2 regions of the Paenibacillus sp. IITD108 genome follow, and region 2 is predicted to be linked to the other one. Evidence: riboswitches for the same ligand, from Rfam matches in the RefSeq annotation. Region 2 holds a riboswitch; the other holds the start of a gene.
What was found. Region 2 has a riboswitch for ZMP and ZTP ahead of V1L65_RS15705 (bifunctional 5,10-methylenetetrahydrofolate dehydrogenase/5,10-methenyltetrahydrofolate cyclohydrolase). Riboswitches for the same ligand answer to the same signal wherever they lie in the genome.
Positions count from the first base shown of each region.

Region 1 (10,530 bases), on a different contig from region 2:
GAGTTTGTTTTGGGAAGCGCAAATACGATAGCGATCCGGGCAGGCTCCGTGAATAGGCCTTATTTTGAAGATAATCCTGAAACCGGTCTGGATGATTTCAGCGTACGCAACATCCGCCTCGTTTTGGCAAATGGGCTGGAACTGCGAGCTGCTGGCTATACGAACACGACTACAGTTTGGAATATGGGTGATGATGGTGAGTTTCTTCCCGTTATTTACTTAAACTTTACGATTCCGAGCAATCAATGGGTACAGGATCTGCCAATTGAGAAAACGCTTACAGAAATGCCGAAGCTCGTTTTCGAGGCCAAAAGCATTGATGCCGGCCAAAATGTGATAGCAGTAGGCAATGAAGTCGTGCAGCTTATACCGAAAGGCACAACCTCGTATGCTACTGTAACCGTTCCGATGAGCCCAAGATTTTTTAAATACGGTCAAGCTAACCCTATCGCTTTCCGGGCTGGCTCTGTGAACCGTCCTTATTTTGAGAATACGCCAGAGGGCGGACTTGATGACTTCGATATTCGCAATGTACGTTTGGAATTTTCTGATGGCACGGTAGTCAGAGATCCGCAGTATGCGAATCCGACATTGAATTTTGATATGGGCGATGATGGGCGTTTCCTGCCTGTCGTTTATTTCAATTTCTCTATTCCAGAGAGCAAGTGGGAAAAGCGCCCTGTTAAAAAAGCGATTAGCAAGCCTGCTTATTTTGTATTTGAAGCAAATGGCATTGATAAAGGGCAGACCTTTGTAACGATTGGCGAGGAAAAAATAAAGATGATTCCGTGGAATACATCTGGATTTTCAACGATAGTAGTACCTATAAGCCCTGAGTATTTACAATATGGCGAAAAAATACCTATTGCTATTCGGGCAGGCTCGGGAACGAAAACCTATTTTGAGCATGATCCTGCCGAAGCAGTCGATGATTATGATATTCGTAATGTACGTCTTATTCTTTCTGACGGCACAGTAATTAGAGATCCGCTGTATGCTAGCCCGACTGTAGTTCTTGATATGGGTGACAACGGCCGTTTCTTGCCGATTGTATATTTTAACTTTCCAATACCTGAGGCAAAATGGAATGCGATTTCCTACCGGTGGAATACGGCCGGAGTGACTGACGGCCCTCATCAAGTCAAAGTAATGAAAGGAACGTCCCAGTTTACAGCTAATGTAACAACGGATAACAGCGGACCGGTTATTTCAACCAATATAGGAAATAACCAAAATTTCAAAGGTTTGTTTACGATTCAAGCCGAGGCCAGCGACGTTTCCCAGGTAGCGTCTATGGAGGTAACACTTGACGGGGCAGCAATTACAGTTCCATATACGACATCCTCAGGCCTATTAACCCCTGGAGCGCATGTGCTGAACATTGTTGCAAAGGACAAGCTGGGTCTTACGGCAACAAAAAACGTCTCATTCACAACCCCGGTTGAGAATCCGCATCAGCCGGAGCTTATAGCTCCACTGGATGGCTCGACCGATGTAAGCACGAACGCTAACTTGCAGGTGAAGGTAACGGATCCGTCGGGTGATGCGATGGAAGTGAAATTCTATCGCGGACAGCTCATTGATGCGAGCAGTGACGCTATGACGATTTACACAAATTCAGCAGATCGCGAGCCGCCGCTTACGATTGCAGCTCCAGGGGAAACCCAGCTTGGGACAGCAGATAAGTTCAAAATGTCAGCATCGGATAATACTTATATGACAACAGATTCAACGACAGCGTTCCCTTATCATCGCTTTGAGGTGGAAGTCGGCAGCCAGATTGGCACCGGTGATACCATTGAGCTGAATTGGGAAGGCCATTCGCTGGCTGGCCGCAAGGTAACGATGTATGCCTGGAGTAATACAGCTAATAAGTGGGAAGCATTAACTTCGCATATCGCTCAAAATACGAGTGATTTTGCGCTGGCTGCTTCGATAGATGCGGGCAACTATGTCAATAGCGGAAAAATTCAAGTCATGGTGCAGGATTTAATCCCTGCGCGCAGCCAGTATGATTATACTTTTGTCGTTATGCCGGACACGCAGCTTTATACAGAAATATATCCGTCTCATTTCCAGGACCAGGTCGAATGGATTCGTGATAATAAGACGGCCATGAACATTCAATATGTCGCGCATGTTGGGGACATCGTTAACACAACACCGAATTTGGATCAATGGAACAGAGCTGACCAATATATGCAGGTGCTGGAGGATGCGAATATTCCATACGGCGTTGCGGCGGGCAATCATGATGTTCATGATGGCGGCGTAACAGGCGAGCCGCCTGACTATACGCTGTTCAATCAGTTCTTTGGCGAAAATCGCTTTAAGGACAAGCCATATTACGGCGGATCTTATTTGGATAACCGGGGTCATTATGATCTGATTTCCGCAAGCGGCAACGATTATATTTTTGTTTATGTAGGCTGGGGACTTGATCAAGGCACAATCGACTGGACCAATGAGGTGCTTCAGCAATATCCTGAACGCAAAGGCGTCATCGTTACGCATGAATACTTGAATGCGCAAGCAGCGCGCTCAGCCACAGGAAACAAGCTGTATAATGAGGTAGTCGTGCCGAACTCCAATGTCGAGCTGGTTATTAGCGGACATTTTACTGGCAGTGCAGTCCGTAGCGATGCAATCGATGACAATAAGGATGGCATTGCAGATCGTACCGTGCATCAAATGCTTGCAGATTACCAAGGTGTCGGTGAAGGAGGCTCGGGTTATTTGAAGCTTCTCCATTTCGATACGCAAACGAATCGGGTATATGTGAACACCTATTCTCCCGTGCTTAATGATTATAACTACTACGAGCCTGCGAAGGATGAGTGGACGCTGACTATGAACTTGGCACCGCTTGTAAAGCGGGTAGCTACAGACAAATTCGAGGTGCGCGTATTGACCGATGAGCAAATTGGCAGCACTGTGCAAGCGGCAAGCGGCGCGACAGCTCAAGCAGCTTGGAATGGACTTGCGGCCAATGCGACCTATTATTGGTATGCAGTTGCAGAAGATTTATTTGGAGGCCGCACCGCATCCTCGCTTTGGAAATTCCAAACAGGAGCTGGGGCAGCGCTGTTAGGAGAACAAGAACAAACGATTGATGACAATGCAGAAGGGCAAGCGCCGGACGGTGAGGGCGACGATCAAGCGCCAGTGGAAGAGGAAGTACCTGATCAGGATGCCGGGAAGAACGGCGAAGATGCAGGGCAGATGGGAGAAGAGACCAGTCCGATTGCCTAATCTGCAGAATAGCCTTTTAAAGGATTGATTTTTGTCAAAATATCAGCTATGATGAAATCAAATTAAGACCCCGATGTAACTGGCGACGGAAGTGGGTAACCACGGTGGAGCATTGGGGTATACGGCCGGTCGCCTGGGCAAAGAGCAAGCATGCTTTAGCATGTTTTGCTCTTTTTTCGTTTTTCTGTCGAAAAAAAGGTATACTAGCATCATCAGGACAACCAAGTTTCATGCAACTATTACATCAAATGAATACAAGGAAGGTGCTTATGATGAAAATTATGATTGGAGCCGATCATGGCGGCTACCGTTTGAAAAATGAATTGATTTCTTTTATCGAATCGCTGGGTCACACTGTAGAGGATGTTGGCAGCAACTGCGATCAATCGGTTGACTATCCTGATTACGCACTTCCGGTATGCACAGCAGTTGCAGAAGGGAAAGCAGACCGCGGCATTCTAGTATGCGGCACTGGCATCGGCATGTCGATAGCTGCTAATAAGGTAAAAGGCATCCGCTGCGCGCTTGTGCATGATTTATTTTCAGCTAAAGCGACTCGAGATCATAATAATACGAATGTGCTTGCTATGGGCGAGCGTGTTATCGGGCCTGGACTCGCACAGGAAATTGTTCGGGTATGGCTGGAAACACCATTCTCCGAAGGCGAACGCCACGTAGGACGAATCAATAAAGTAATGAGCATCGAGCAATAGAAGCTCATTAGGAATAAGCAACTTTTCTATCTTTGATTAGCAAAGGAGCTGACAGGATGAGCAGGAATCAGGTTTTTGAACATAGCGAGATGGCTAAGCAGGTTGAAAGCATTATATTGGAGCTGGCCGCAGCTGGCAGTTTGTCCGCAGATCAATTGCTTGTCATAGGAGTAAGTACCAGTGAAGTAATAGGCAAGCATATCGGAACTAGCGGGACTCTGGAAGCAGCAGAGCAAATATATGCTGGTGTGGAAGCGGCGCGTTCGGCAATTGGCTTTTACCCTGTATTTCAATGCTGCGAGCATTTGAACCGCGCGCTGGTGCTGAATAAAGCAGCGGCCATACGATATGGTCTCGAGCAGGTACATGCAGTTCCAATACCAACAGCAGGCGGCTCGATGGCATCATATGCTTACCGTCAGCTGGACGATGCGTGTTTGGTGGAGGAAGTGCGGGCACAGGCGGCAATCGATATTGGCGACACTCTTATTGGTATGCACGTGAAACGGGTAGCTGTTCCTTTCCGTCCATCGATCAAATATATAGGGGAAGCAAGAGTAACTGCTGCTTACGCGAGACCTAAGCTAATCGGCGGTGCTAGGGCAGTATATGCATTGCCAAGCGAATGCTAGGAGAAGTGTAATAGCAAAAAAATATAAGCGATTTTAAAAAGCTGCAATTATGAGGAGGATATTCAAATGGAAAATTTGCGTAAACAGGATCCAGAGGTTTTAAAAGCAATGGGACTTGAGCTTAAGCGTCAACGTGATAACATCGAGTTGATTGCTTCGGAGAACATTGTAAGTGAAGCGGTAGTAGAAGCGTTAGGTTCAGTGCTTACAAATAAATATGCGGAAGGCTATCCGGGCAAGCGTTTCTACGGCGGTTGTGAGCATGTAGACATCGTTGAGGATTTGGCTAGAGATCGTGCTAAAGAACTATTTGGCGCTGAGCATGCTAACGTTCAGCCTCACTCTGGAGCTCAAGCTAATATGGCTGTGTATTTGGCAGCATTGCAGCCTGGCGACACGGTTCTAGGCATGAACCTGGCACATGGCGGTCACTTGACTCACGGCAGTCCGGTTAATGCTTCCGGCCTGCTTTACAACTTCGTTGCTTACGGCGTGCAAGAGGATACTTCTACCATTGATTACGAAGAAGTCCGCAAATTGGCATTCAAGCATCGCCCGCGTTTGATCGTGGCTGGCGCAAGTGCTTATCCGCGCACAATTGATTTTGAGAAATTGGGACAAATCGCTAACGAAGTTGGCGCATTGTTTATGGTAGATATGGCACATATTGCTGGTTTGGTAGCAGCTGGTCTGCACCCGAACCCAGTACCGCATGCTCATTTTGTTACAACAACGACTCACAAAACGCTTCGCGGTCCTCGCGGCGGTATGATTCTGTGCCGTAAAGCATGGGCAGCGGCAATTGACAAAGCCGTATTCCCAGGCTCACAAGGCGGTCCTTTGATGCATGTTATTGCTGCAAAAGCAGTTGCACTAGGTGAAGCGCTGCAGCCATCCTTCAAGGAGTATGCACAACAAGTCGTTACAAATGCTAAGGTTTTATCTGAAGAGCTGATTAAACAAGGCATTAATATCGTTTCCGGCGGAACAGATAACCATCTTATGCTAATCGATACTAGAAGCTTGAACATTACTGGTAGAGAAGCGGAGCATATTCTTGATGAGGTTGGTATTACTGTCAACAAAAATGCAATTCCTTTTGACCCGACTAGCCCGTTTGTAACTAGCGGTATCCGTCTAGGTACTCCTGCTGCTACTGCGCGCGGCATGAAGGAAGATGCAATGAAGGTTATCGCAGAAATTGTCGTTCTAGTGCTGAACAATCCTAAGGATGAGGCTGTGCTTGAAAAAGCTCGCGGCATGGTGCGCGGCTTGACAGAGCAATATCCGATCTATCCAGAATTGACATACTAATCCTATTTATTAAAGCCTTCGAGACTTATCGCCGCAGCAATCGCTGTGGCAGTAAGACTCGAAGGCTTTTTTGCTATTTAGGAAATTATGCATCAGTTAAAATTGTAAATAAGTATGCCGAGCTCGAATTGATCCTAATGATGCGGACACTGATGGCCGTTAGCGCTCATTTTTCGCCAACTTCCACTTTCTAGCGGACAGAAATGTCCGTTAGCGGGAAAAAAGCTAGAGAATTCGACGAAATGTTCTTCTAATGGTCATAAGTGTCCGCATACCACAACAAAAAGACTGCTTTTTGGTTCTAACGGTCATTAATGACCGCACCGCAAATAGAAGATAGGCGGCTAAATAGATGGATCATTTTAGCCCTCAAGATCCATGTACGCTACTTTCGCGGCAACGGCAAGTCTTGGAACCTTTTGTACGTATATCCCTGCTTGTACGGCTGTCTGTTTTCCACCAATTGTATATTTTAAACGGTTGTATATATTTGGATCATTGACGCCCCAATTAATAGAGGGGTATAGTGTTCTTCGTAATTAAAGAAAATGTTGCATATTGTAGAGTTTTGTCGAAATACTAACAACTGTATCCATTTCCCAGCGTACGGTAAGGTGTTGCAGATCGGCGTTCAACCACATGCGCTTTATTTGGAAAATGGAGCAAAGTTCAAGGTAAACTTCATACTGATCTCAGCAGAATACATAAAAAAATGAGGAGTATGATTTTTATTTTGTTTTTTCTTGCGGCATCGTATGCCATAAATAAACAATAAAGGGAAAAATGGGGGTATTGAAGTGAAAAGAAAGTCACTCACTACAGCAATTTCAATGCTGCTGGTCATTGCTTTGCTTGCCAGTGGATGCGTATCCAAGCCTGGTACGAATGGGGGTAATGAAGGAGAAGCGCCTACAGGCTCGAACGGTGCCTCAAAAAATGAGTTTCGTATGAATCTATCGACTGAGCCGCCGACGATGGATCCGGCACAAGCGCAGGACCAAGTATCCGCAACAGTTATTAATGGCGTATATGAAGGTCTTACTCGTATAAATGAGAAGGGCGAAGTGCTTCCTGCTGTCGCCAAGGAATGGAAGATGTCGGAAGACGGCAAAACCTATACTTTTACGATTCGTGATGATGCAAAATGGAGCAATGGGGATGCGGTAACAGCACAGGATTTTGAATATTCTTGGAAACGTGTGCTCGATCCTGATCTGAAGCCCGAGCCTTCTGCTTATGCATACTTGCTGTACTATATTCAAGGCGCTGAAGCCTATAACACAGGCAAGGGAAGCGCAGACGATGTAGCGGTTAAAGCACTGGATGAGCATACGCTGGAAGTTAAGATTAATGCGCCTACACCTTACTTTGCTAGTATTATGGCTTTCCAAACTTATTTTCCTGTCCATCAATCGGTGAAGGACAACCCGGCATTTGCTGCTGAAGCTTCAACGATGATTACAAACGGTCCATTCAAGCTTTCGGAATGGAAGAAGAATACGTCAATGACATTGATCCCGAATGAGAACTACTACGAGAAGGATCAAATCAAGCTAAGCAAGGTATACTTCACAATGGTTAACGATTCAGGCTCTGAGCTGAGCATGTATCAGACAGACAAGCTTGATTATGCAGGCATGCCGACTGGCTTGCTGCCGCTTGATCAGCTAAGTACTTTAAAAGAAAGCAATCCTAATGAATTCAATATAAAAGGTACAGCAAGCTTGTACTATTTCCTGTTGAATACTACTGAGAAGCCGTTTGATAATGTGAAAGTCCGCAAAGCGCTTTCCATGGCGATTTCACGTAAGGATATAACTGAAAAAGTAACACAAGGCGGACAGTTGCCTGCCTTTGGATTAGTTCCTCCAGGTATTTTGGGTCAGAAGGAAGAATTCAGAAGCGAAGTTTCTGACGATTATTTTAAAGAAGATTACGAAGAGGCGAAAAAGCTGCTTGCTGAGGGCTTGGCTGAATCGAATATGACAGAGATGCCTGAATTCAGCATTATCTACAACACGAATGATTTGCATCAGAAGGTTGCAGAAGCCATCGCTGAGATGTGGCGTGTAAATCTTGGCATCAAGGCTAATATCGGCAATCAGGAATGGGGCGTTTTCCTTAAAAACCGCAACGCGCTTAATTACGAAGTAGCCCGCGGCGGCTGGGGAGCAGATTATAATGACCCTATCTCGTTTATCGACTTGTTTACAACACAAAGCGGCAATAACAATACAGGCTACGCCAAGAAAGAGTACGACGCTTTAGTCGACCAAGCTTATGGCACTGATGATCAGGCGATTCGTATGAAGGCAATGGCCGATGCTGAAAAAATGCTAATGGATGACAGACCGATTATTCCTTTGTATTACTACAGTACGGTATATATGATGAAGCCAGGCTTCAAGGATATTTTCATTGATTTCAAAGGCGATATCAATTACGTACGCGGCTCCTATCAAGCACCGTAATAAGGTTATAGAACGGGATATAAGCTGCTTATATCCCGTTCTTCTCTTGAATCAGCTCATAAGAAAGGAGCGCTGTGCATGGCTCGTTATTTAACAAAAAAAGTGGTTTATATGCTCGTTTCGCTGTTCTGTTTGTCTACAGCGACTTTTTTTCTGATGAAAGCCATTCCCGGCAATCCTTTTCAGTCAGAGAAAAACATTCCAAAGGCGATTCAAGAGCAATTGAATGCAAAATATGGCTTTGATTTGCCTCTGTGGAAGCAATATTTGAATTATATGAATAATTTGGCTCATCTTGATTTTGGCATGTCTATGAAGCAGCAGTATACAACTGTAGCAAGCGTAATCAAAAACGGTTTCTTTTACTCGATGCAGCTTGGCGTTTTTGCAATTATTTTAGCTGTTGCAGCAGGCTTGCTGCTGGGATTTATTTCAGCGCTGAATCATCGCAAGTTTCTTGATGGCTTTACCATATTTGTTGCTGTGCTAGGCGTTTCTATTCCCAACTTTGTTGTAGCTACCGGGCTGCAATATTTATTTGGCGTAAAGTGGCGTCTATTCAATGTAACTGGACTAAATGAGCCGATGGATTTCGTGTTGCCGGTATTGGCCCTTTCTTTCCTGCCGGCAGCATTCATTGCGCGCTTGACGCGCTCAAGCATGCTGGAGGTGCTGTCTGCCGACTATATTAAGACGGCTAAAGCGAAAGGGATCAAAGGGCGGGTTATACTGACGCGCCACGCCTTGCGCAATGCGATTTTACCGGTTGTAACTTATGTAGGGCCAATGACAGCCAATATCATTACGGGCTCCGTTATTATCGAGCAAATATTTGGTATCGGCGGTTTGGGCAAAGATTTTGTAAACAGTATAACGAATCGGGACTATACCTTGATTATGGGATTAACCTTGTTTTATGCGGTTATATTGATGGTTGCACGTTTGGCGACAGATATAGCGTATGGCTTTGTTGATCCTCGCATGAAGCTGATGAATAAGGGGGGAGGCTGACGATGGCTGACAAGCAATTAACACCGGACGATTTTATTAAGCTTGAATCAAGCGAAAAAAAATCAGAGATTGTCGTTCGCGAAAGCGTATCCGCCTGGAAGGATGCTTGGCTGCGCCTTTCCTCCAGCAAGCTGTCGATGATCAGCTTGGCTATTCTTATCATTATTAGCTTATTTGCGATATTTGGCCAAATGATGACTCCGCATGATTATCAGACCAATAATCTAAGCATGACCAATCAGCCGCCCTCCTCGGAGTACTGGTTCGGTACAGATTCACTTGGCAGAGATATGTTTGCGCGAACATGGATGGGAGCGGGCATTTCCTTGCAGGTCGGCCTTTATGCAGCGCTGATTGATCTCGTTGTTGGCGTCATTATCGGCGGAATCATGGGCTACTATGGCGGCAAGGTTGACGAGGTGCTCAATCGTATTTGCGAAATTCTATATTCCATTCCCAATATGCTCGTCGTTATTTTGCTTATTGTAGTTTTAAAGCCTAGCATGTTTACCATTGTATTAGCTCTTGCTATAACTGGCTGGATCAGCATGGCCTGGATTGTGCGCGGACAGGTTATGCAGCTGAAAAACCAGGAATATGTACTGGCGGCCAGAGCGCTGGGCGCAAGTCCTTCGCGCATTATGTTTAAGCATTTGATTCCTAACGCGATAGGTCCGATTATTGTCACCATTACGATGACTGTGCCGTCGGCTATATTTGCTGAAGCTTTTTTAAGCTTCCTTGGCCTAGGTGTGCAATCGCCTGCCGCTTCGCTTGGAACCCTTATTAATGATGCGCTAAAAGCGATGACAAATTATCCTTGGCGCATGCTGTTTCCTACAGTACTCATTTCTTTAACGATGCTTTGTTTTAATATTTTTGGGGATGGATTGCGTGATGCTCTTGATCCTCGAATGAAAAAATAGGAGGTGGGAGCAATGACAGATAATCTGCTTGAAGTAGATGATTTGCGTGTTGAGTTTCAGGTGCGCGGCGGAGTCGTGCAGGCAGTGCGCGGAGTGAGCTTTGAGGTGGGCAAAGGCGAGGCTGTAGCTATTGTAGGCGAGTCTGGCTGCGGCAAAAGCGTAACCGCTCAATCGATCATGAAGCTCATTCCTTCACCGCCAGCATCGATGA
Region 1 covers NZ_JAZHCT010000003.1:226,895-237,424, reverse strand. The annotation lists gene V1L65_RS04125 (lamin tail domain-containing protein) at 1-3,252, shown strand, start outside; ZMP/ZTP riboswitch at 3,318-3,398, shown strand; gene rpiB (ribose 5-phosphate isomerase B) at 3,525-3,965, shown strand; gene V1L65_RS04115 (TIGR01440 family protein) at 4,022-4,597, shown strand; gene glyA (serine hydroxymethyltransferase) at 4,664-5,911, shown strand; gene V1L65_RS04105 (peptide ABC transporter substrate-binding protein) at 6,709-8,382, shown strand; gene V1L65_RS04100 (ABC transporter permease) at 8,461-9,393, shown strand; gene V1L65_RS04095 (ABC transporter permease) at 9,396-10,319, shown strand; gene V1L65_RS04090 (ABC transporter ATP-binding protein) at 10,332-10,530, shown strand, end outside.
Region 1: another riboswitch for ZMP and ZTP. It lies ahead of rpiB (ribose 5-phosphate isomerase B); the one in region 2 lies ahead of V1L65_RS15705 (bifunctional 5,10-methylenetetrahydrofolate dehydrogenase/5,10-methenyltetrahydrofolate cyclohydrolase).

Region 2 (10,530 bases):
TACATTCAATCGCAATATCGACCTTTTCAGCCTGTTCAAAATTGAAAGTCTGTACCATTTCACGGTTTGCAAAATCGAAGTTCGAAAGCTTATCTTCTATTGCTCCGAATACAGTAAGCCGATCCTTGCCGAGACCAAAGCAATGATGTACCATTGCTGCTGTCAAATAGCCAACGGGTCCATCGCCGAACACGACTGCGCTTCCGGCTGCAAGCTTTCCACTCACCATTTCAAGTGCTTGATGCGATACGGAGCATAGCTCAGCAAGTACTGCGATCTCATCAGGAATATTGTCCGGTATAGGGATGACATTCTCATGCGGCACTACTAGCCTGCTTTGCGCCATTCCGTCAATGCCGCTGGCTAGAAATCCGCCGTTCAAGCAATAATTCTCGCCGACCCCCGCTCGACATACCGAGCAGCATTCCTCTTTCGTAATTCTTCGAGTTACAAAACCTGGAAGATTAGGCACGATAACCACTCTTTGCCCAACCTGTAAATGATCAGCTCGACTTTCAATAACCCGGCCAATCCCTTCATGCAATAGTGCCATGGGCAATTTTTTTGCTAATGCTTCTGGTCGTCTTTGCCCGGTGAAATAACGCAAATCCGCATGGCAGATACTTGTTATCTCCGGCTCTACTACAACCTCCCCTTCGCTCACCTCTCTTTCGATTGTGATTTCTGAGATTTCACCTGGTTGATTCAAACGAAACACCTTAGATGTAACGTTCACTCCTATCGAACTGCTCACCTGATGCACCTCCCTTATGTGACCTGCAAGATGTATATGAAACCTCGGAAAGACTGCATCAGATTGTAATCGCAGTTCATGCCTAAAGCAATCTTAACCAAGAGACTCACCAATTTTAGAACCACCGCAAGCAAGCATTAAACCGTAATAACATCTACGCCATGCTCGTTAAATTGTTTTATATCGAACTCTGAAGCTTCATTCCCGGTAATCAAAGTATGGATAGCGCTATTAGGCGCTACCGAATGCAGCGACACCTTCCCAATTTTGCTTGAATCCGCTACAACAATTGTTTGTTGAGCCGCTTTAATCATGCCAATTTTGGTTGGGACTAGCTGAGCCTCCGGATGCATTAAGCCCAATTTGGAATGAAGGACCGGAATCCCGATAAATGCCTTGTGTACGTGAAGCGATTCCAGCACTCGATCTGTAAACATGCCGTTAAGCATATAACTTGAGGGATATAGATCGCCGCCTGTTAGAATTACTTTAATGCCCGGCGAATCTCGCAGTTCAGCAGCAACGTTCATATCGTTAGTTACAACAGTAAGATTCGTGCGGTGAACTAAATTTTTGGCGATATGAAGCGTCGTAGTCCCCGAATCAATAATGATATGCTCGCCGTCTTTAACAAGCTCTGCTGCACGCTTGCCGATGCGCATCTTCTGATCAAGCTGATCGTTGAAGCGATCGTTGAAGGAAGCCTCGACGTTAGCCCACTCATCGATCGTCACACCTCCGTGCGTTCGTTTAAGCAGACCTTCTTGTTCGATCTCCGACAGATCTCTGCGTATCGTTGCGTCATGAACAGAAAATTCATTAGCCAGTTCAGATATCGTAGCGACTCTGTTTTTCCGCACATATTCTACGATTCGCGCTTTTCTTTCAACTGCTAACACCAATACCCCTCCTTTACAAACGGATTTACAAAATGTTCATAAATGTTCATTTAAGCTTTCTTTTGCTTAATTAAAGAATAAATTCACGCAATAGATCTGTCAAGAACATTCTACAAACTTTTTTGATTGTTAATTACAACCAATGCCTCTATCGTTTGTTTTCGCCAATTGTTGAATATAAGAATTATTAATAAATTGTAAAGGGTTACATTGTTTAATATTCGCAACTTACACTCGTTATGATAATTAAACATCATTAAATAACAAAAATCAATATCAAACATCAAAAAATAAAACATTTGCATTAACAATTGCTTAACAAAACTAAATTCGCAGAATTCATAGGGATACTTTTCTCCACTCTATTTCCACTTCATTCCATAATCCTTTGCTTTCGACTATTAAAATGAATGCTAGTGCACGTTGCTGCAATTCCTGTTTGACGAATTCAATCCATTAACCTATATCAATTACACTCAGTGTAATGAAATAGAAGTGGAACAGTTTAATGGAAACATGGTCTCTTTTAATATCCAATCCAATATTTTTATTGTTTTTTGATGTTTGTCGTTATTTTGACAATACATCCACTCGTTTTATTAGTACATTATTTAATTTTATATACGCTTTTTTTTGCTCATTATGCTTATTAAGCCGCTCCATTTTATATTTTTTGTAAAGAAGCACTATATTCATAACTCATTCTTATTTGCTTTTTCTTGCAATTTTGATACGATAAGCATATTAGAATTAAAGCAGGCTGTATGTAACTGGCGAAGCAGTGGAATTGACCACAAGGGAGCATGCAGCATAAATATACCGTTCGCCTGGGGAAAAGTGTCAATCGATGCCACGCGCTTGCTGTGTGCTCGATGATGCTTTTTTTTGTATTTCATTATGAAGGAGGCAGATTGATGACGTTATTAATGAAGGCAAAAGATGCGGCAGAACAAATGTATGAACGAATGAAAACGCAAGTTGAGCAATTGCAAAGGGAGAATATAAATCCGCAAATGGCAGTTATTCTTGTAGAAGGCGATCCCGCCTCCCTTTACTATGCGCAGGCCAAGCATAAGCTCGCTTCGAAGCTAGGGGTACAGTTTATTTTGCACACCCTGGCAGCAAATACCGCCGAGGCAGCATTGCTCCAATTTATTCATGAGCTTAACATGGATACAAATGTGCATGGCATTATGGTCGAGCTGCCGCTTCCAAAGCAAATTTCAACAGCCGCTGTAGAAGCTGCTATCGCTCCCATGAAGGATATTGACGGTGTCACACCAGCTAATAAACTTGCGACAATGACAGGCGCTCCCGGATTATATCCTGCAACCCCGCAAGCATGCATTATGCTGCTTAAGCATTATGGATATTCCTTGTATGGCAAAAATGTCACCTTGGTCGGACGCGGCCAAACGGTTGGCATGCCCTTATTTCATATGCTGCAGCGTGAAAATGCAACCGTTACAGTATGTCATTCCCATACCGCCGATCTCGCTTCACACTTAGCAAAGGCTGATATCGCCTTTGTCGCAGTCGGCAAAGCGCGCATGATTGTGCCTGCGCTCGTACATTCTAAGCTTGTAATTATCGATGCGGGCATTAATGAAAACAGCGATGGCAAGATGGCCGGCGACGTTGCTAAAGAAACGGCGGATTGCGTAGAAGCGATGTCCCCTGTTCCAGGCGGTGTCGGAACATTAACAACCGCCATATTGTTCAATAATTTAATGCAAGCGGTTATGCTTCAGCAACAGGAGGCGGAGTCCAATGAGTAATCGCATTTGGGAGCAATCCATTCGCCAGTTTGTTGCCGACGCCGCCAGCGCAAAGCCGACTCCAGGCGGCGGGAGCGTTGCAGCATTAGTCGCGGCTCTTGGTGCATCAATGACAGCTATGGTTGGCAATTTGTCACAAGGAGAAAAATTTGCTGCTCATGAGCCCGAAATTACTGCAGCGATTCAAGGCATGTACAGCTTAATCCAGGAAAGCGAGAAATTGCTGGCAAAGGATATCGCCTGTTTTAACGCCTACATGAACATTTTGCAGCTAAAATGCTATTCTGCTGAAGAAAAGCTTGCAAGAAAACAAGCTTTGCAGGAAGCAACCATACAAGCGCTGCTCGTCCCTCTCCATCTTATTGAAGCCTGCAAGGACGGACTTCAGCTAACGAGCAGCATCACTGCGCAGGCTAACCGAAACGTTATCTCCGATCTGGGAATCGGCGCTATTTTGCTGGAGGCAGCTGCACAATCCGCACTTCTGACCGTCGAGATCAATATCCAAGCCTTAAAGGATAACGCGCTTAAAGATCAGTATGCGCTTCAAGCCTCCTCCCTCATGCAAGAAATCTCAGCTTTGAAGCATAACGTTATTCAGGCTGCTCGCCAGCGTATAGCAAACTGATCCAGCCTATGAGCCAAACGCAAAGAAGCAGATATCGCCATCGCCATCTGCTTCTTTGTACTATTAGTAAGGTTAATTATTAGGACTGTTACCATTCAAAATGAATAATCGTCTTTTCCCAGCTTCTGTGTGCTGCTGCAGCTTCCATAACTTTGGCGAGTTGGTCTGCAGTGCTGACATATTCAAAGTTTTCAGGAACAATTTTGTCCAGCGTTTTTTGATAAGCTGGCGATTCCATTGCTTGAATAACTTGTTCAAAATCATATGAGGTGCTTCTGCTGCTGCCGTGCACAGTAATTCCTTTTTCGAGAATATCTCTTGTATTGATTGGCACACGGTCTTCTGTTACACCAAGCAATATAAGATGTCCGCCCGGCGCCAGCATATCGATCGCTTGATTAATTGCACTTTCGCTGAACTTGCCGCCTGTGCATTCAATTGCAACATCAACCTTTTCAGCGTTTTCGAAGTCAAAGGTTTGCACCATTTCGCGATTAGCAAAATCAAAGTTTGCAAGCTTCTCCTCCATAGCGCCAAATACAGTAAGGCGATTCTGGTCAAGGCCGAAGCAGTGATGAACCATTGCTGCAGTCATATAACCAACCGGTCCATCGCCAAATACTACAGCACGGCCCTTAGCCAATTGCTCTTTAACAATAGCGAGCGCATGATAGGATACGCTGCAAAGCTCTGCCAAAACCGCAATACGGTCAGGGATGCTGGAAGGGATGCGAATCACATTTTGTTCTGGCATAACGAGTCTGTTTTGAGCCATACCATCTATTCCACTGCCCAAAAATCCGCCATTCAAGCAATAATTGTCGCTTAATCCAGAGCGGCAAGCAGAGCAGCATTCCTCTTTCGGAATTCCTTCTCTGGCATAGGCCGGCAGGTTGGGAACGATAACGACACGATCGCCAGCCTCCACCTTTGAAGAACGACTCTCAACTACTCGGCCGATCCCTTCATGAAGAAGAGCCATCGGAAGCTTTTTGGCGAGCGCCTCCGGCCGTCTTTGGCCTGTAAAATAACGCAAATCCGCGTGGCATATACTAGTTACATCCGGTTGAATTACAACCTGTTTGTCCTTCACCTCTCTTTCTATAGAAACCTCAGTAATTTCTCCGGGTTTAATTAATCGAAATACTTTTGACATAACTTTTGAATCAGATTCATTACTCATTCCGGACACCTCCTGAAGTTGTACCAAAGCTATTTATATGAAATCTCGAAGAAAGATCCGAGAGATTCACCGGATTAAATATTGCTGGGTAATTATATAATTGTTCACTTTGTGCTCATTATTGCTCAATAAAGTTCAATTACTGCTTAAATAAAGGATAAAAGTAGAGGTTGCTTCTGTCAAGATATATTTAAGGCAAAGTTTTCGCCTTGATTTTTCACGTACGTCCCAATATACTGCTCAAATGTTAATAAAATTAATATAATCCATGCTCATTTTTGTTCAACTATAACTCTATCTCATTACGGCTAGACCGGTACAGCAATTGACCAAATTCTGGATTATAGTTATATTCATTATTGAATACAAGCAATACGATGTTGCGCTAGAATGGCATTTGCGCACACATCCAAGGAGGTTATATTATGTCTTTCAGCTATTATGGTGAGCTTTGTACAGAAGTGTATGATCTAACCAAAAAGGTCGGCCAGTCTATTAATGGCGATTTGGAATACTACTATAGTAGACTCGAACAAACAGAGGGAAAGATTTTAGAAGTTATGGCAGGCTCCGGGCGTGTCACTATCCCGCTGCTTGAAAAGGGACTAAATATTGAAGGAACCGATTACTCTTCGCAAATGCTTGCATCTTGCCGTAATCGCTTAGCCGAGCGCGGCCTGCATGCTAATCTATATGAAGCCGATTTGCAAAAGCTGTCTTTACCGCATAAATACGCGGCCATTATTATACCTGCTGGCTCTTTTCTTCTAATAGAAGACCGCGAGCAATCACTTCAAGCCCTTAAGCGGCTATATGATCACCTTCTGCCCGGAGGACGGCTCATCCTGGACTTGTTCCTGCCTGACAATCAATTTGAAGCTGGTCAAACAAGCCCGATCTCGACCTATCATATGCCGGACGGCGATATGATTACGATGGAAAGCACATTAGTGGAGACAAGCTTCTTCCACCAATATAAGGTCTCTTACTTGAAGTATGAAAAATGGCGCGAAGGCGCGCTTATTCAAACAGAGCTGCAGCGCTTCGCCCTTCGCTGGTACGGTATAGAAGAATTTAAACTCTTACTTGAGCATATCGGGTTTCAAGATATCGTTATTTCCGCCGATTTTGAATACGGCAAAACGCCTGATTCGAATAGCGAATGCTTTGTTTATGAGGCTGTAAAGCCATAATCACGAGGAAGAGCAAGGCGGTCCAGCACCTTGCTCTTCTTCATTTGTCTTCAGTCGACGTAATGCCTTGCCACAACTAACGCTAAGTAAATGCATTTTGTGCATCTAGTTTCCCCTTTTTTATCGAAAAAACGATTCTAAATGAATTTCATGCTTTTAGTTTTATTGAAACCTCGCCCTCTCCCCATTTCACGGCTCTCCCGCCGCCATTCCCGCCGCATACGCAACCAAATGGGGCTGCCCAGTAGTCAGTATACACTGACTTTCTGGGCAGCCCCTTCTTTATTCTTGATATGTTTCTGCGTTTTCGTTACGTATCTACTCTATTATTCATCGCATTATCAATCCTTCTTCACTGTTACGCTTCTCACTGCACTGGAAGTCACACCCGCATCATTGATAAGCTCCACGCGATACTCATACGTACCGGCTGGCTTGCCATTGATCTGTGTCTGTGCTGTCTGTACGCCTGGCGTTGCCGCAACAAGAGACTGCTCATTGATCAGTACTCCGTTCTCGTACAAACGATACATGCTTCCGTTTGTTCCCCACCACATATTCATTGTTATCGTGTAATTGCCGTCTCCATCCCAGTTGTCATCAGAGAGAACCGGAACACCCGGCGCTGCATCAGTCACCGTGACAGTCAATGTATTACTGGTCGTCACTCCAAAACCGTTGATCAGTTCTGCGCGATACACATAGACACCGTTCGCTCGTCCGCTAATAGCGGTTGCCGTCGTTTGCGCTCCCGGCGACTGATCGCTCAGTAATTTTGTTTCTATTAATACATCGTTCTCATACAAACGGTAAACAGAACCATTGTTTCCCCACCACATATTCATGGTAATGGTATAATCGCCATCGCGAAGGCCAGTATCATGACCATTATTATCGGACAATGTCGGCTTGCCCGGAGCAGCATTGCTTGCCGCGGCGCCGACAATTTCAACCAAAGCTCCCTCTGCTGCGTACGTGCCATAGGCTGCGCCAATGACTGCTGTACCTGCTGTTTTATACAGTACAATGCCATCAGACAGCACTTCAGCAACTGTGTTATCTGAACTTGAATACACAACCTCTGTGCTTACATTTTCATGTGTGCCGTCACTGTAAACAGCATGAACCGTTACCTGTCCCGAACCGCCTGCCGATGCGGACAAATCCAGGCCGTTCAACTCCAGACGAAGCAACTGCGGTCCTTCATTTGTATTCGATACAACCAATTCATATGAAGCTGTCATTCCCTCATAGGCTGCAGTTATCGTCGTTGTACCTGACGTCTTCGCCGTTACAACACCACTAGCGCTCACCTCTGCCACCTCTGGATTGCTGCTTGTGTACGCAACTCCATCAGCAGCTGTCACTTCTTCACTGCTGTCATCGCTGTACGCAGCCGTCACTTGCAGTTGCACCGTCTCATTGACTTCCATCGAAGCAAGAGCGCCGACGATTTGAATGCTTTGCAGTGTTGGCTCTTCCTCTTCAGAGACTATTTCCAGTCGGATATCATCAAACCATATCGGTGAGCCTGCGTTTGCAGGTATGCGCACATATACTTGTAAAATCTCGGTCTGGCTTCGCGGAGTCAGCTCCATTTCGTAATAAACCCAATCTGCCGCACCTTGAATCCCGCTTGCCCACTTGTAGCTTATTGTCGCTCCCGCATTGTTCGTTTCCCTTAGTCCAAAATCCACATCACCTGACGGACTGTAGATCCAGCCACTAAGAAGATACGTCTTGCCCGGAATAACCGCAACATCGTTGGATCGACTTTGCTTCACCGCAGAACCTGGCACAAACTTGAAAGAATAATTTCCGTCATGAGCTTTGTCATCAACACGTCCCACGTCATTACTGCTTATTCTCCACTCTGTCGGAATTGCCGGGTTATCGGGCATCCCGTTCTCAAAACCCGGATTTCCAATCAGGTTGCTGGTATAATCTACTTGAAAATCAAAAGCTTTTACCAACACACCGCCTATGTTGACTGTTAATGCAGCATCATACCGATCTTCTTCCAGTCCCGGAGTAATGGTCAGATTGCCTGCAACGGTAATTTTTTCACCGGCAGGGATCTGAATCGGGTTGTTAAAAGCCAACTGCATCCCTTCCGGCACTATGCCTTCCAATGAGAGCTCAAGCGGCTGCGTTTCTTTGTTGTGCATGGTAATCGCAATCGGATGCGTTCCCCTGACACTCACACGTATATCATTCGAATCCAATTGCACGGTAAGGGATTGGTTCAATATTTTATTGCCATCATTATAGAGGACATCGACAAGCTCGCTCGGCTGACCCTCTTCTATCCGCTGTTCCAATAGAGCCAGGAATTGACCTAATAGTTGTATATAAGAGGCCGGTTCATTTTGATCATAATGCCTTTCCGCCAGATCCAGATGCTGCAGCAGGGCGGATGCAAGTACCTCTTCATCTTCAGCCAACAGATTAACGAGCGGTCTCAAATCTCCCACAGAAGATGCGGATTGATACACAACTACATCATCCAAATACACAGGAACGTCTTCCGTACTGCTAATCTGTGTATTGATCAAAATACTGGTAAGGTCGCCGCCATTAAAATGCTCCGGCAATTCTTCCAGGAAATTTACAGTTGCCCATGTTCCGGCTGTATCTGCAAAAGCAACTCTATCCGATCTATAGACAAGCTTTTTTCCGGCAGTGTTATAGGCCTCAATAACAACTTGCAGTGTTCCGCCGCTCTCCGACCCCTCAGGAGTATAATAACGAACCGAAGACGCCAATAATCCCGGCGTGACCGGAATCGTTTGATACACGCCGCCGGCCAGCGTATTCTCAAAAAGCATACTGCTATTTCCCTGCTCATCCGTCACCCTCGTAATTTGTGCAGATTGATGCGGGTTCCAAATATTCCAGGAATCAGGCTTGTCGTCCCCTAATTCAAACGATGGATTAATCGACAGCGATGTCACTGAGTCAAGTGACAGCAGCAGTCTTGAAAACTCTCTCAGTTTAGGCGCTTCATAACTTTGCAATAAGGATTGCAGCTTATTTGTTATCGTCCCGCCCTCAGGCTCATATTGCTCAATATATTTCACCAAGTTCCAGAACTCATATGCATTCCAACCCGACCAGCTCTCTCCCACCGGAGTAGCAGGATATCGCAATGCAGGGATCTCCTCGTATTCTGCAAGCAATTCATTGCGCCGTTGAACCACATTCAATCGGAATTCCAACGTCTGCTCCAACTCATCCAATATGTCCAAAGCTTCCTGCTCTGTTGTCGGCTGTTCTATTTTGCCCGGATAACTTAAAACTGAAATTTCATAGTATTCAAACTGATGAAGCAACTGCTCCGCCCGTAATTTTTGCTTTTCCGTTTCGGCTTTGGCGAGCACCGAGTCCAGTAACTCCCTGCTTCTCCGAATCTCATCTTTCGCTAGTGCAAGGTATCCATTCTCATTAAACGATAAATAAATATAGTCCTTGGATATTTGGAACCAACCTGTATTTACCGCTTTCTCATACCAAAATGTTTCCCATATTTCAAAATATTCCTTCAGATCGGCAGCAGCTTCCTCACCAACAGCGCGTTCATACCAATGTTGTAAAAGTTCATCCACATCTTGATCCCGATTCCATTGCAATTTTGCAATAATCCATGGCTGAGGTCCATCCCCAAGTATAGGATGCATATCCCAATGATGCACCAGAACATTGTTTTCCTCCGCATATTCATATAAATCAGCCAGCAAATGCGGATACACACGAGGCAATGGGTAGTGGTAACTTAACATATAATCATACCAACCCAGTTGCGAAGCAACCTCGCTCCACTGATCCATCAGGTCCTGCTCTTTTTGTCTGATCTCATCATCCATCCAGGCAAGACGGTCTTTCGTGATAACCGGAATTACCCGTTCATTCAACTCAAATTGAGGCGGCTCCGCAACTTGATCGTAAGCGTAAACGCCAAACCATTTATCCGGATGTTCCACAAGCACTCGCTCAACCACGTCATTAACCCATTTATAATAGATTTCAGACATATGGGTTCTGCCGTAAGAATTTATCCGGTCAGGTCTGTCCGGATGACCGGGTACATCTTCACAA
Region 2 covers NZ_JAZHCT010000016.1:141,618-152,147, reverse strand. The annotation lists gene V1L65_RS15715 (alcohol dehydrogenase catalytic domain-containing protein) at 1-754, opposite strand, end outside; gene V1L65_RS15710 (DeoR/GlpR family DNA-binding transcription regulator) at 892-1,653, opposite strand; ZMP/ZTP riboswitch at 2,410-2,493, shown strand; gene V1L65_RS15705 (bifunctional 5,10-methylenetetrahydrofolate dehydrogenase/5,10-methenyltetrahydrofolate cyclohydrolase) at 2,568-3,431, shown strand; gene V1L65_RS15700 (cyclodeaminase/cyclohydrolase family protein) at 3,424-4,059, shown strand; gene V1L65_RS15695 (alcohol dehydrogenase catalytic domain-containing protein) at 4,148-5,242, opposite strand; gene V1L65_RS15690 (class I SAM-dependent methyltransferase) at 5,668-6,435, shown strand; gene V1L65_RS15685 (DUF4838 domain-containing protein) at 6,777-10,530, opposite strand, start outside.